Halohasta litchfieldiae: one gene and its partners. The main gene of each other region encodes a partner of the protein of the gene in region 3 in a complex. Links are inferred from orthologs where the notes say so. Each region holds a gene or a part of one and is shown on either strand. Other genes may lie near its edges. The genes, in order: rpl12p, dph2 and HALTADL_RS03170.

What was found.
Region 1: the proteins of HALTADL_RS03170 (region 3) and rpl12p are in contact, whole or in part, in a crystal structure (PDB 5H7L), measured with the Pyrococcus horikoshii proteins. The link is inferred for Halohasta litchfieldiae from one-to-one orthologs. Residues at the interface, in WP_048053510.1 of Pyrococcus horikoshii: Pro161, Met164, Met165, Phe168, Ser169, Ile172, Val195, Glu196, Phe202, Leu211, Ser212, Val213, Met216, Lys222, Phe223, Asn224; in WP_010886059.1 of Pyrococcus horikoshii: Leu100, Ala101, Gly102, Leu103, Ser104, Ala105, Leu106, Phe107, Gly108.
Region 2: the proteins of HALTADL_RS03170 (region 3) and dph2 are in contact, whole or in part, in a crystal structure (PDB 6Q2D), measured with the Methanobrevibacter smithii proteins. The link is inferred for Halohasta litchfieldiae from one-to-one orthologs. Residues at the interface, in WP_011954157.1 of Methanobrevibacter smithii: Pro482, Asn483, Lys484, His485, Tyr553, Asp555, Glu556, Glu559, Leu560, Leu591, His592, Glu593, Asp594, Ala595, Val596, His597, Arg598, Gly599, Pro600; in WP_011954460.1 of Methanobrevibacter smithii: Met1, Met3, Tyr4, Pro28, Glu29, Gly30, Leu31, Met33, Phe58, His80, Thr124, Gln126, Ser179, Gly180, Asn181, Phe182, His183, Leu185, Tyr201, Asn202, Phe211, Ile215, Arg291, Asp295, Asp296, Gln298, Met299.

What each region holds. Positions count from the first base shown.
Region 1 is NZ_CP024845.1:100,387-103,258, reverse strand. What follows is about bases 103-2,816. They hold rpl12p (50S ribosomal protein P1), read right to left. Parts: upstream 1,780-2,816; coding sequence 1,426-1,779; downstream 103-1,425. Other genes in these bases: HALTADL_RS00545 (50S ribosomal protein L10), read right to left, coding at 1,801-2,816; HALTADL_RS00555 (tripartite tricarboxylate transporter permease), read right to left, coding at 126-1,331. Outside these bases: HALTADL_RS00560 (TRAM domain-containing protein), read left to right, coding at 1-96; more of HALTADL_RS00545, read right to left, coding at 2,817-2,871; HALTADL_RS00540 (50S ribosomal protein L1), read right to left, coding at 2,871-2,872. UniProt on the Methanocaldococcus jannaschii protein: Forms part of the ribosomal stalk, playing a central role in the interaction of the ribosome with GTP-bound translation factors.
Region 2 is NZ_CP024845.1:917,928-920,921, forward strand. What follows is about bases 54-2,889. They hold dph2 (diphthamide biosynthesis enzyme Dph2), read left to right. Parts: upstream 54-860; coding sequence 861-1,919; downstream 1,920-2,889. Other genes in these bases: HALTADL_RS04710 (DUF7319 domain-containing protein), read right to left, coding at 54-742; HALTADL_RS04720 (DUF7321 family protein), read left to right, coding at 1,992-2,474; nth (endonuclease III), read right to left, coding at 2,595-2,889. Outside these bases: more of HALTADL_RS04710, read right to left, coding at 1-53; more of nth, read right to left, coding at 2,890-2,994. UniProt on the Methanocaldococcus jannaschii protein: Catalyzes the first step of diphthamide biosynthesis, i.e. the transfer of the 3-amino-3-carboxypropyl group from S-adenosyl-L-methionine (SAM) to the C2 position of the imidazole ring of the target histidine residue in translation elongation factor 2 (EF-2).
Region 3 is NZ_CP024845.1:632,891-635,969, reverse strand. Bases 143-3,063 are described here. They hold HALTADL_RS03170 (elongation factor EF-2), read right to left. Parts: upstream 2,736-3,063; coding sequence 549-2,735; downstream 143-548. Other genes in these bases: HALTADL_RS03165 (universal stress protein), read right to left, coding at 2,911-3,063; HALTADL_RS03175 (amino acid-binding protein), read right to left, coding at 143-255. Outside these bases: more of HALTADL_RS03175, read right to left, coding at 1-142; more of HALTADL_RS03165, read right to left, coding at 3,064-3,079. UniProt on the Methanocaldococcus jannaschii protein: Catalyzes the GTP-dependent ribosomal translocation step during translation elongation.

The DNA of each region.
Region 1 (2,872 bases), 530 kb from region 3 along the record:
GTTCCCGGTGCGGATGTCGGCGAGCGCGTCAAGATCGAAGTCTCCGAGGTCAAATCCAACTTCGCGGTTGGCGAAATCATCGAAGAAGATCTGTAGGCGTCGACTACCCTGCGATCTCTTTTCTTTTAAATTAGTAGTGGGCCGATAAGGACGCCCATCAGATGGACTCGGCGTGCGTCGAACCGCGGCGGGACGAGGCCAATAACCGTCGACACCCCAAAGACGAGCACCCCAAACCAGCCAGTAAACGCGAACGCGAGCACCCCGAGAAACGCCAGTACGACCAGCGAAACACTCGTATAGTCCATCTGTCCTACTGTCTGTAGATACTGATCACCAACCGCAACCACCAGCAGCGTCCCGCAGGCCGCTCCCACGACGACTGCCGCGAGGAGCACTGGGATGTCGAGCGGGACGTTGGTTTCGTCGACCGCAACCATCACCCCCGTTCGCGGCGTGCCAAGCGCAACCAAGGCAAACAGCGCAAAGACCGTGTTGGCCGTATTTGCACCGCTGGTCGCCACAATGAAGCCACGGTCAGGGTCCCGGTTGGGAACCGCAGGCAACGCCAAAACCGAGGCAATCGCCGCCGAGATGCCGGGGAGGTAGCCAACGATTGCGCCAGCGATTGATCCGGCTCCCGCAGTCAGCCCGAGATCACGTCGACCCATCGTGAGTTTCGCGTCGGCCTGCGGTGGAACACCGCCACCGCCCATCGCATCCAGCAGGATCGGTGCACCGAACAACCCGGTCAACAGGGGTGTGAGCATACTCCCCGCGGCCAGTGGCGCGTTGGGCGTGACATTGAGTGTCACCCAACCCAGTGCAGCGGCGAGGGCGAACGACAGTAGGCCGCCAACCATGGCTTCGGGCGTCGACTCGGTAACGACGAGCAGGCAGACGACTGCGCTGAGTACGATCCAGAGATTGGCTCGTATAACGGGATAGCTGTGGGTCATCGCCCACGTGATCGGGACCGCCAGCGGTAGCGCAATCACGACTGCAAGCCCACTGCCAACCGCCGACAGCCGGAGTGCCTCGCGCCCCCGTCCTTCAAGAACGAGTCGGTGACCAGGGAGTGCGGAGATTGCCATAGCCGCGTCCGGGACCCCGAGTGTCAGCATTGGGACGATATCGAGGAAGGTGTGGACCACCCCAGCAGTGAGCATTGCGACGCCAATCAAGAGTGGGTCTCCCGGAATCGAGGCGGCGGTCGCCGCGAGCAGTAGTGCGAAGTTGTTGGCGTGGAGGCCGGGAATCAGCCCGCTTGCGGTGCCAAGGGTGATGCCACCCCCTGCAAACAGACAAAACGAGAGGACACCGAGATCCATTGGCGGTGCTGGCCACGTCTTCTGATTTAAATATCGGGTGGTGCTGTCGCTCGCCGTGTAGTACGCAAAAAATAACGGATCTGTGTTGGCGCGTTTAGCCGAAGAGGTTACCGAGGCCCTCGCCGTCGGCTTCCTCGTCTTCGTCGTCGTCGGCTGCGTCGGCTTCGTCGTCGGCTGCGTCAGCCTCGTCGTCGGCCTCGTCAGCGTCTGCCTCATCGTCGGCTGCGCCTGCGTCAGCTGCTGCGCCGCCGGCCGAGCCGCCTGCGGGCACGGCTGCGGCCGTCTCGATGGCTTCTTCGATGTCGACGTCCTCGAGTGCGGCGACGAGCGCCTTGACTCGGGATTCCTCGACGTCGACGCCTGCGCCTTCGAGGACTGCGGTGATGTTGTCTTCGTTGAGCTCTGCGCCGGTCTCGTTCAGGATGAGTGCTGCGTAAACGTATTCCATTGTTGTAGGTTCCTTGGGTTGTTAGAAGAGCGTTCCGAGGGCATCGTCGTCCTCGTCGTCGGAGTCTGCCTCGGCCTCTTCGGTGTCGTCTGCTGCTGGCTGTGCGTCGTCTGTGTCCGCGTCTGCGTCTGCCTCGTCGGTTTCGTCGGCCTCGGCTGCTTCGTCAGCCTCGGCTTCCTCGGCCGCTTCGGCTTCGATGTCGCGGAGTTCTTCAGGAAGCGCTTCCGGGTCGTCGATCTGAGCGACAAGCGCCTGGACTTGGCCATCGGCCTTGCCGACGAGTTCGCCCAGCACGTCCGGGCTCTCGACGGCACCGGAGAGGGCCACCGATTTGGCGTTGCCGGTCGCCTTCGCGATGAGCGATGGCGCGGTCTGGGTCGTCGGGTAGGTCGCGTTGACCGAGAGGTTCCGGGCCGCGGATGCGGCGGCCTGAATGTCTGCGCGGTAGTCGTCGACATCGATTGCGAGTTCGTCCGGCGAGAACAGCACGCCTTCGGAATAGACCCGCTTGAGATCGAGGCCGACTTCTTTCGGCTCGATGCCCATCTCGCCGAGCACGCCAGCGAGCTGCTGGTCGACTTCCTCGCCTTCGTCGAGGACGGTGCTGTCGGAGAGCACCTGAATCGAGCCCTCTTGAATCCGGGCGTCGGCTCCAGCCTGCTGGAGTTCGCCAACGAATGGACCGGGGTCGACGCCGGTGTCACCCTCGGGGATGACGATGTCGTTGGGCGCGACCTCGCCCGCACTGATCGGCGCGGGCGTTTTCGAGGCTTCGAGCTGTTTAAAGAGTCCAAAGGGGTTGTCGTTCGTGCCGATCAGGGCGACCTGTCCGGCGACGAAGTCGGTAAGCTGCTCGACGCCCTCGTTTGCCTCTTCGAGTGCGCGAACGACGAGCGTGTTACGGCTCATCCGGACGGCGGCACTGCCGTGGAGATCCCGGCGCATGGCCTGGAGCTGTCGGCTCGGAATGCCTTCGACGCCGACGATGCCGACCGATTGGTAGCTCGTGATGAAGTCGACGAGTTCGTCGACTTCGTCCTGTTTCCACTGTGGGATCGTCTCGGTCTTGCGGACGGATTCGCTCTGGCTCATT
Region 2 (2,994 bases), 290 kb from region 3 along the record:
AGCCGTCGGTTTCGACGGCTCGTAGCCGGTTTCGGTACTGTTCGGCCCGGAACCGATCCGAGAGCCGCGCGTTGGCCACGAGCGAAAACAGGAAGATACCGACGACCAGAAAGATGCCGCCAATCGCTGGCGCGACGAGGCCAATATCGGTGAGGAGCCACGCCCCGATCAGCCCAAGCCCACCGAGCAACTGCATCCCGGCGATGATCTGTATCATGAGATTTCCGAGTTCGCCGGTCTGTTCGGGTACGGCCTCCGGCGACGGGAGCTGGTAGCTCTCGGGCGGCTCGGGAATTTCGTACTCCTCCATCGAACACAGCGCGACCATCGGTTCGACATCTCGGAGAATCCCACCCTCGCCCTCAACAGTACCGTCGGGAGAGACCGTCACGTATCCCTCATCGGAGTACACCAGCAGGCGCTCGACACCGTCGACGGTCTCCCGTTCGAGCACGCCAAACACGTCCCGACTGGCGATCTTGTTTTTGAGATCCTTCTCAAGGCGGTCGAGCAGTTCCGGCCCGGTGATCCACGTCTCGGCGTCGAAGGCGGCCTCCCACTCCTCGGCGGTCATCTCGGCCATGTCAGCCGGCGAAAAGTTCTCGAAGTCGTATTTGGCGTCGACCTGCTCGCGGAGCGCGTCGAGCTCAGCGTCCGAGTCACGCACATCGTCCGAGCCCGCCTGCGACTCAGCGTCACCGTCTGCCTCTTGGCGCGTCTGATCGTCCGACGGGTCACTCATTGGTTCAAATAGTGGTCGGAAGCATTGTTAGGGTAGCGATTTTCGCACGCGACGTGGGACATTTGTGACGACGGGATGGAACGTCGTGGTTTTACGTCTCGGGTGGGAATACCGGGTAATGAGCCACGAAGCCTCTGACGAGCAGTATTCGGAGGGCGACCTCCGAAACACGGGGATGAACCTGAGACATGACCGCGAGTGGGATTACGAACTCGAACGAATCGTCGACGAAATCGAGGAACGAGACGCCACCAAGGTCGGCCTTCAGTTCCCCGAGGGCCTCAAGCGCCGCGGCCCGGCGGTCGCCGACGATCTCCGCGAAGTCGTCGACGACGATATCACGATCATGCTTTCGGGCCAGCCCTGCTACGGAGCCTGTGATCTCGATACGTTCCTGATGCGCCGCACGGACGTCTTTGTCCACTTCGGCCACTCGCCGATGAAGGAGTCGGACAAGATCATCTACGTGCCGCTGTTTTCGAACGTCGACCCTTTCCCGATCCTCGAAGACTCGCTGGACGAACTCGAAGATCCCGAAGACGATCCGGCGGTCGGTCTCGTCACGACCGCCCAGCATATGAACCGCTTCGACGAGATGGTCGACTGGCTCGAAGAGCGAGGGTATGAAGTCCATACGCGCAAGGGCGACGACCGCCTGACCTCCGAAGGACAGGTGTTAGGCTGTAACTACGCCTCTGCGGACATCGACGCCGAGCAGGTACTCTACGTCGGCGGCGGCAAGTTCCACCCGATGGGACTGGCCATGGAGTACCAGGAGAAAAATGTCGTCATTGCCGACCCCGTCAACAACGTCGTGACGATTGCCGATCCCGACAAGTTCCTCAAACAGCGATACGCTACGGTTCACAAGGCAATGGACGCCGAGAAGTGGGGCGTCATCTTCTGTACCAAAATTGGCCAAGGTCGCTGGGAGATCGCCGAGGAGATCCTCGACAACAACGAGAACGCCTACCTGATCACAATGGACGAGGTCACCCCCGACCGACTGCTGAACTTCGATATGGATGCGTTCGTCAACACCGGCTGTCCACGGATCACGACCGACGACGGCCCGCGGTTCAAAAAGCCGATGGTGACCCCCGGCGAGTACGAAATCGCAATGGGGAACAAACCGCTTGAGGATCTGGAGTTCGACACCTTCCACGGCACCTGGTAACGGCGCGGTCCGGTGGCGGCAGCACACAGCTAAATGCAGATGTTTTAGACGGTCGACAGTCAACATACGATAATGGTCGAAGACGTGACGATGGCGACGCTCACGGCACTGTCGGTGACCGCGAGTTTTCCCTTCTTCATCTACGGCGCGTGGATCATGCTCGACGCCGAGACGGTAACGTGGGACACCCTCATCTACCATCTCAAATTCATCGCGGTCGGCCTCACACTGACGACGGTGCCGATGGTCGGCTGGATGATGCCGCGGCTGTTCGATCAACTCGGTGGGTTGTCGGCACTCCACGCCTTCCTCGGCTTGCAGGCCTACGCACTGTTGGTTGTCGGTCTCACCGGTATCGTCCGTATTTTTCAGGCCAAGCGGAACGCTGATCTGTACAAAAATCCCGATCAGGACGTCGACCTCAACGACCTCCACGAAAACATGGGTGCGTGGCGCGCCCGACTCCGAGTCGGCGTCTTCGGTTATACGCTCTTTTGGCTTGCGGCGTGGGCGACCGGTCTCTATCGGTTCGTTATTCGGTACATAGTCGGCTGAGAGGAGTCGACAATCAGTGTTGACAGGAGCGAAGTGGCAGTTGCTCCCAGTAGATAACATATGACTCCATCAGATGACAGTTGATACCAGCAAATGATATTTGCTACCAGAATACGACAACTAATCCCACGCTTCGCCGGAGGCGAGGTCGACGTCGTTGTCGACTTTCGAAGATGGGCAGATATCTTCGAGCAGACAGTCAGAACAGTCGGGGTTGATGGCGGTACAGGTCTCTCGGCCGTGGGTGATCATCAGGTGTGTGTACCACTGCCAGTCGTCCTCAGGGACGACCCCCATTAGATCCTGCTCGATTGCCTCCGGGCGTTTCTCCTCGGTAATGCCGAGTCGACGGGAGATGCGCTGGACGTGGGTGTCGACGACGATTCCCTCGACGATCTGGTGGCCGTGCTGGAGGACGACGTTGGCAGTCTTGCGGCCGACGCCCTTGAGATCAGTCAACTCGTCCATCGTATCGGGGACCTCACCGTCGTGTTTCTCGATGAGCGTCGAAGCTGTCGAC
Region 3 (3,079 bases):
ACCGGCTTGAATGACGTTGACACCGGCATCCCGTAGCGAGTCGACGATATTGTCGAACCGATTGGGGGCACACGAGATGTCGACCTCGACCGGGATATGACCCCGCGGCGTGAGGTTCCCGCGTTCGTGGTAGATCGACAGCAGATTGCCACCCGCCTCGGAGATCGGTTGGAGCGCGCGGAGCAGCTCGCCCGGCTCGTCGACGAGTTCGAGCCGAACCGTGTGGGTCTGGACCTCGCCGCCGGTGTCGCTCATAGAGCCACCTCCGAGCGGGACGAGCGTCGTGTTGTGTCCGACCGACAGCAGGTGCTCTGTCGTGCGATGCTGTCCCGTCGGACTTCGGCTATCGTTCCCGTCCGCATATATATTGACCCTGTTTCAGCAGGTATAAGAGTTCATCGAAGGCCCGACTCGGGCTGTCGACGGCATCCAGAGCGACTGCTGATGTGAATCAACTTATAAAACCAGAAAATACCGCCTACCGACAGGTAGGCACTGACTACTGCCAGTCAGTGCTGGACTGCAGACCGTGAACCGCGAGCGTCGAGTTAGATGTAGTCGATGCTCGGCGGCAGTTCCTGCTTCATCCCTTTGCGCTCGCGGATCTCGCCGATCTTCTCGGTCTGGAGGTTGTCCACCAGCACACGGAAGCCAGCGTTCTCGGTGTTCCACGACGCACGGCCCTCGGTCGCGGATCGAACGTCCGAGGAGAAACCGATCATCTCTTCGACAGGCGCGATGCCTTCGATCACCATGAGGTCGCCCTCCTGGAACATGTCGTCGACAGTGCCACGGCGGCCCTGAATCTCGCCGGAAGCCGAGCCCATGTACTCGGATGGAACGTCGATACGGACGTTCTGGATCGGTTCGAGCAGCCTAATCTCGGCGTCGATCAGCGAGCGGTGGACTGCATCCCGCGTTGCCGGAATGACCTGTGCGGGACCACGGTGGATCGTATCCTCGTGGAGTTTGGCGTCGTGGAGTCGGAACAGGGCACCCTGAACGGGTTCGGCCGCGAGTGGACCGTCTTCGAGGGCATCTTCGAGCCCCTCGATGACCAGTTCCATCGTCTCGTTGAGGTGCTGGATACCCTTTGTCTCGTCGAGCAGGATGTTCGTTTTGAACATGTGTTCGACAAGCTGGGAGTCGTCTTTGTCCATCCCTGCCTCCTGAAGTGCCTCACGGCGTTCCAGTTCGGGCATATCCATCGAGGCCTCGCCGAGCTTGATCGAGTCGACGATGTCTTGGTCAAGGGGTTCGGCGGTGATGTAGAACTTGTTGTGGTTGTTCGGCGAGACACCCTCGACTTCGCGGGATTTCTCCTGAGGCTGCTCGCGGAACACGACAATCGGCTCACCGGTGTGGACCTGAATACCCTGGTTGTCGCGGATACGGTGGGTGATGACTTCGAGGTGGAGTTCACCCTGTCCGCTGATCAGGTGCTCGCCAGTGTCCTCGTTGATCTCGATGCGAATGGTTGGGTCCTCTTTGGCGACCTGCTGGAGCGTCTTGATGAGCTTCGGCAGGTCGTCCATGCTCTTTGCCTCGACGGATTTCGTAATGACCGGCTCGGAGATGTGTTCGATGGACTCGAACGGTGTCATCTCGACGGAGGAGACAGTAGAGCCAGCGATGGCGTCCTTGAGGCCGGTGACCGCGGCGATGTTGCCTGCGGGTACCTTTTCGACTTCCTCGCGTTCGCCACCCATGAAGATCCCGACCGACTGGACACGGTTGGTGCCCGCCGTCCCGGAGACATAGAGATTCTGACCTTTTTCAATCGTTCCGGAGAACAGTCGACCCGTAGCGATTTCGCCAGCGTGTGGGTCCATCGAGATATCGGTCGACATGAAGACGACTTCGCCGTCTTCGTCGACAAATCGCATTGTTTTGGCAATCTCCGAGTCGGCGTCGCCACGCCATACCGTCGGGATACGACGGGGCTGGGCGTCCACAGGGTTCGGGAAGTGCTCGGCGACCATGTCGAGGACGACGTTCGACAATGGAGTTCGTTCCTGCAGCTCATCGCGGCCTTCCTCGCCACTGCGTTCGAGCTCCATGATGTCGCCGAAGTCGATGCCGGTGCGCTGCATCGACGGCATCGAGACACCCCATTTGTAGAGCGCCGAACCGAAGCCGACGGTGCCGCCTTCGACCGAGACGGTCCAGTCGTAATCCTTCTCTTCGGTCATCCCACGGATGAGTTCGTTCACGTCGTGGATAACCGACATCAGTCGTTCCTGCATCTCTTCAGGTCCTTCCTGAAGCTCGTTGATGAGGCGGTCGACCTTGTTGATGAACAGTGCTGGTTTGACACCCTCTCGGAGTGCCTGTCGAAGGACAGTTTCTGTCTGTGGCATTGCGCCTTCGACTGCGTCGACAACCACGAGCGCGCCGTCAACTGCGCGCATGGCTCGGGTTACGTCGCCGCCGAAGTCGACGTGGCCCGGGGTATCGATCAGGTTGATGAGGTGGTTGGTGTCCTCGTACTCGTGGGTCATCGAAACGTTTGCTGCATCGATGGTGATCCCACGTTCCTGTTCGTCCTCTTTGGTATCCATCGCGAGCTGCTGGCCGGCTGTCTCGTTGGAGATCATGCCTGCGCCTGCGAGGAGATTGTCAGAAAGCGTTGTCTTGCCGTGGTCGACGTGAGCGGCAATGGCGATGTTCCGGATGTGCTCCGGGTTGTCCATCAGCCGTTCACATTCTTGAACGATCTTTTTTCGTCGGCCCATTATACAGGGTGCTACCGGTAGGAGGGTGAAAAGCATAGTGTTTCGGCCTGCAGTGATTCGGCCGAGTATGACCGCACAACGGCTGAATACCGACAACTCACTGTGAAACAGTATGACACACTACAGAGTCGTATCGAAAGGGTGTACTGAGCGTCAATATAACGACAGTCGACACCTACTGGATTTCGGGTGGCGTCGGCAGTGCAGTTTCGAGCTCTTTGATTTTGACTGGTTTGGCATGTGGAATGATCATCGTTTCGTAGGATCGGTCGGTGGTTACCGAAGAACCGACAGTGAGTGTGCCGACAATTCGCCCTGCGTTTTCACTACCAACAAATACGATA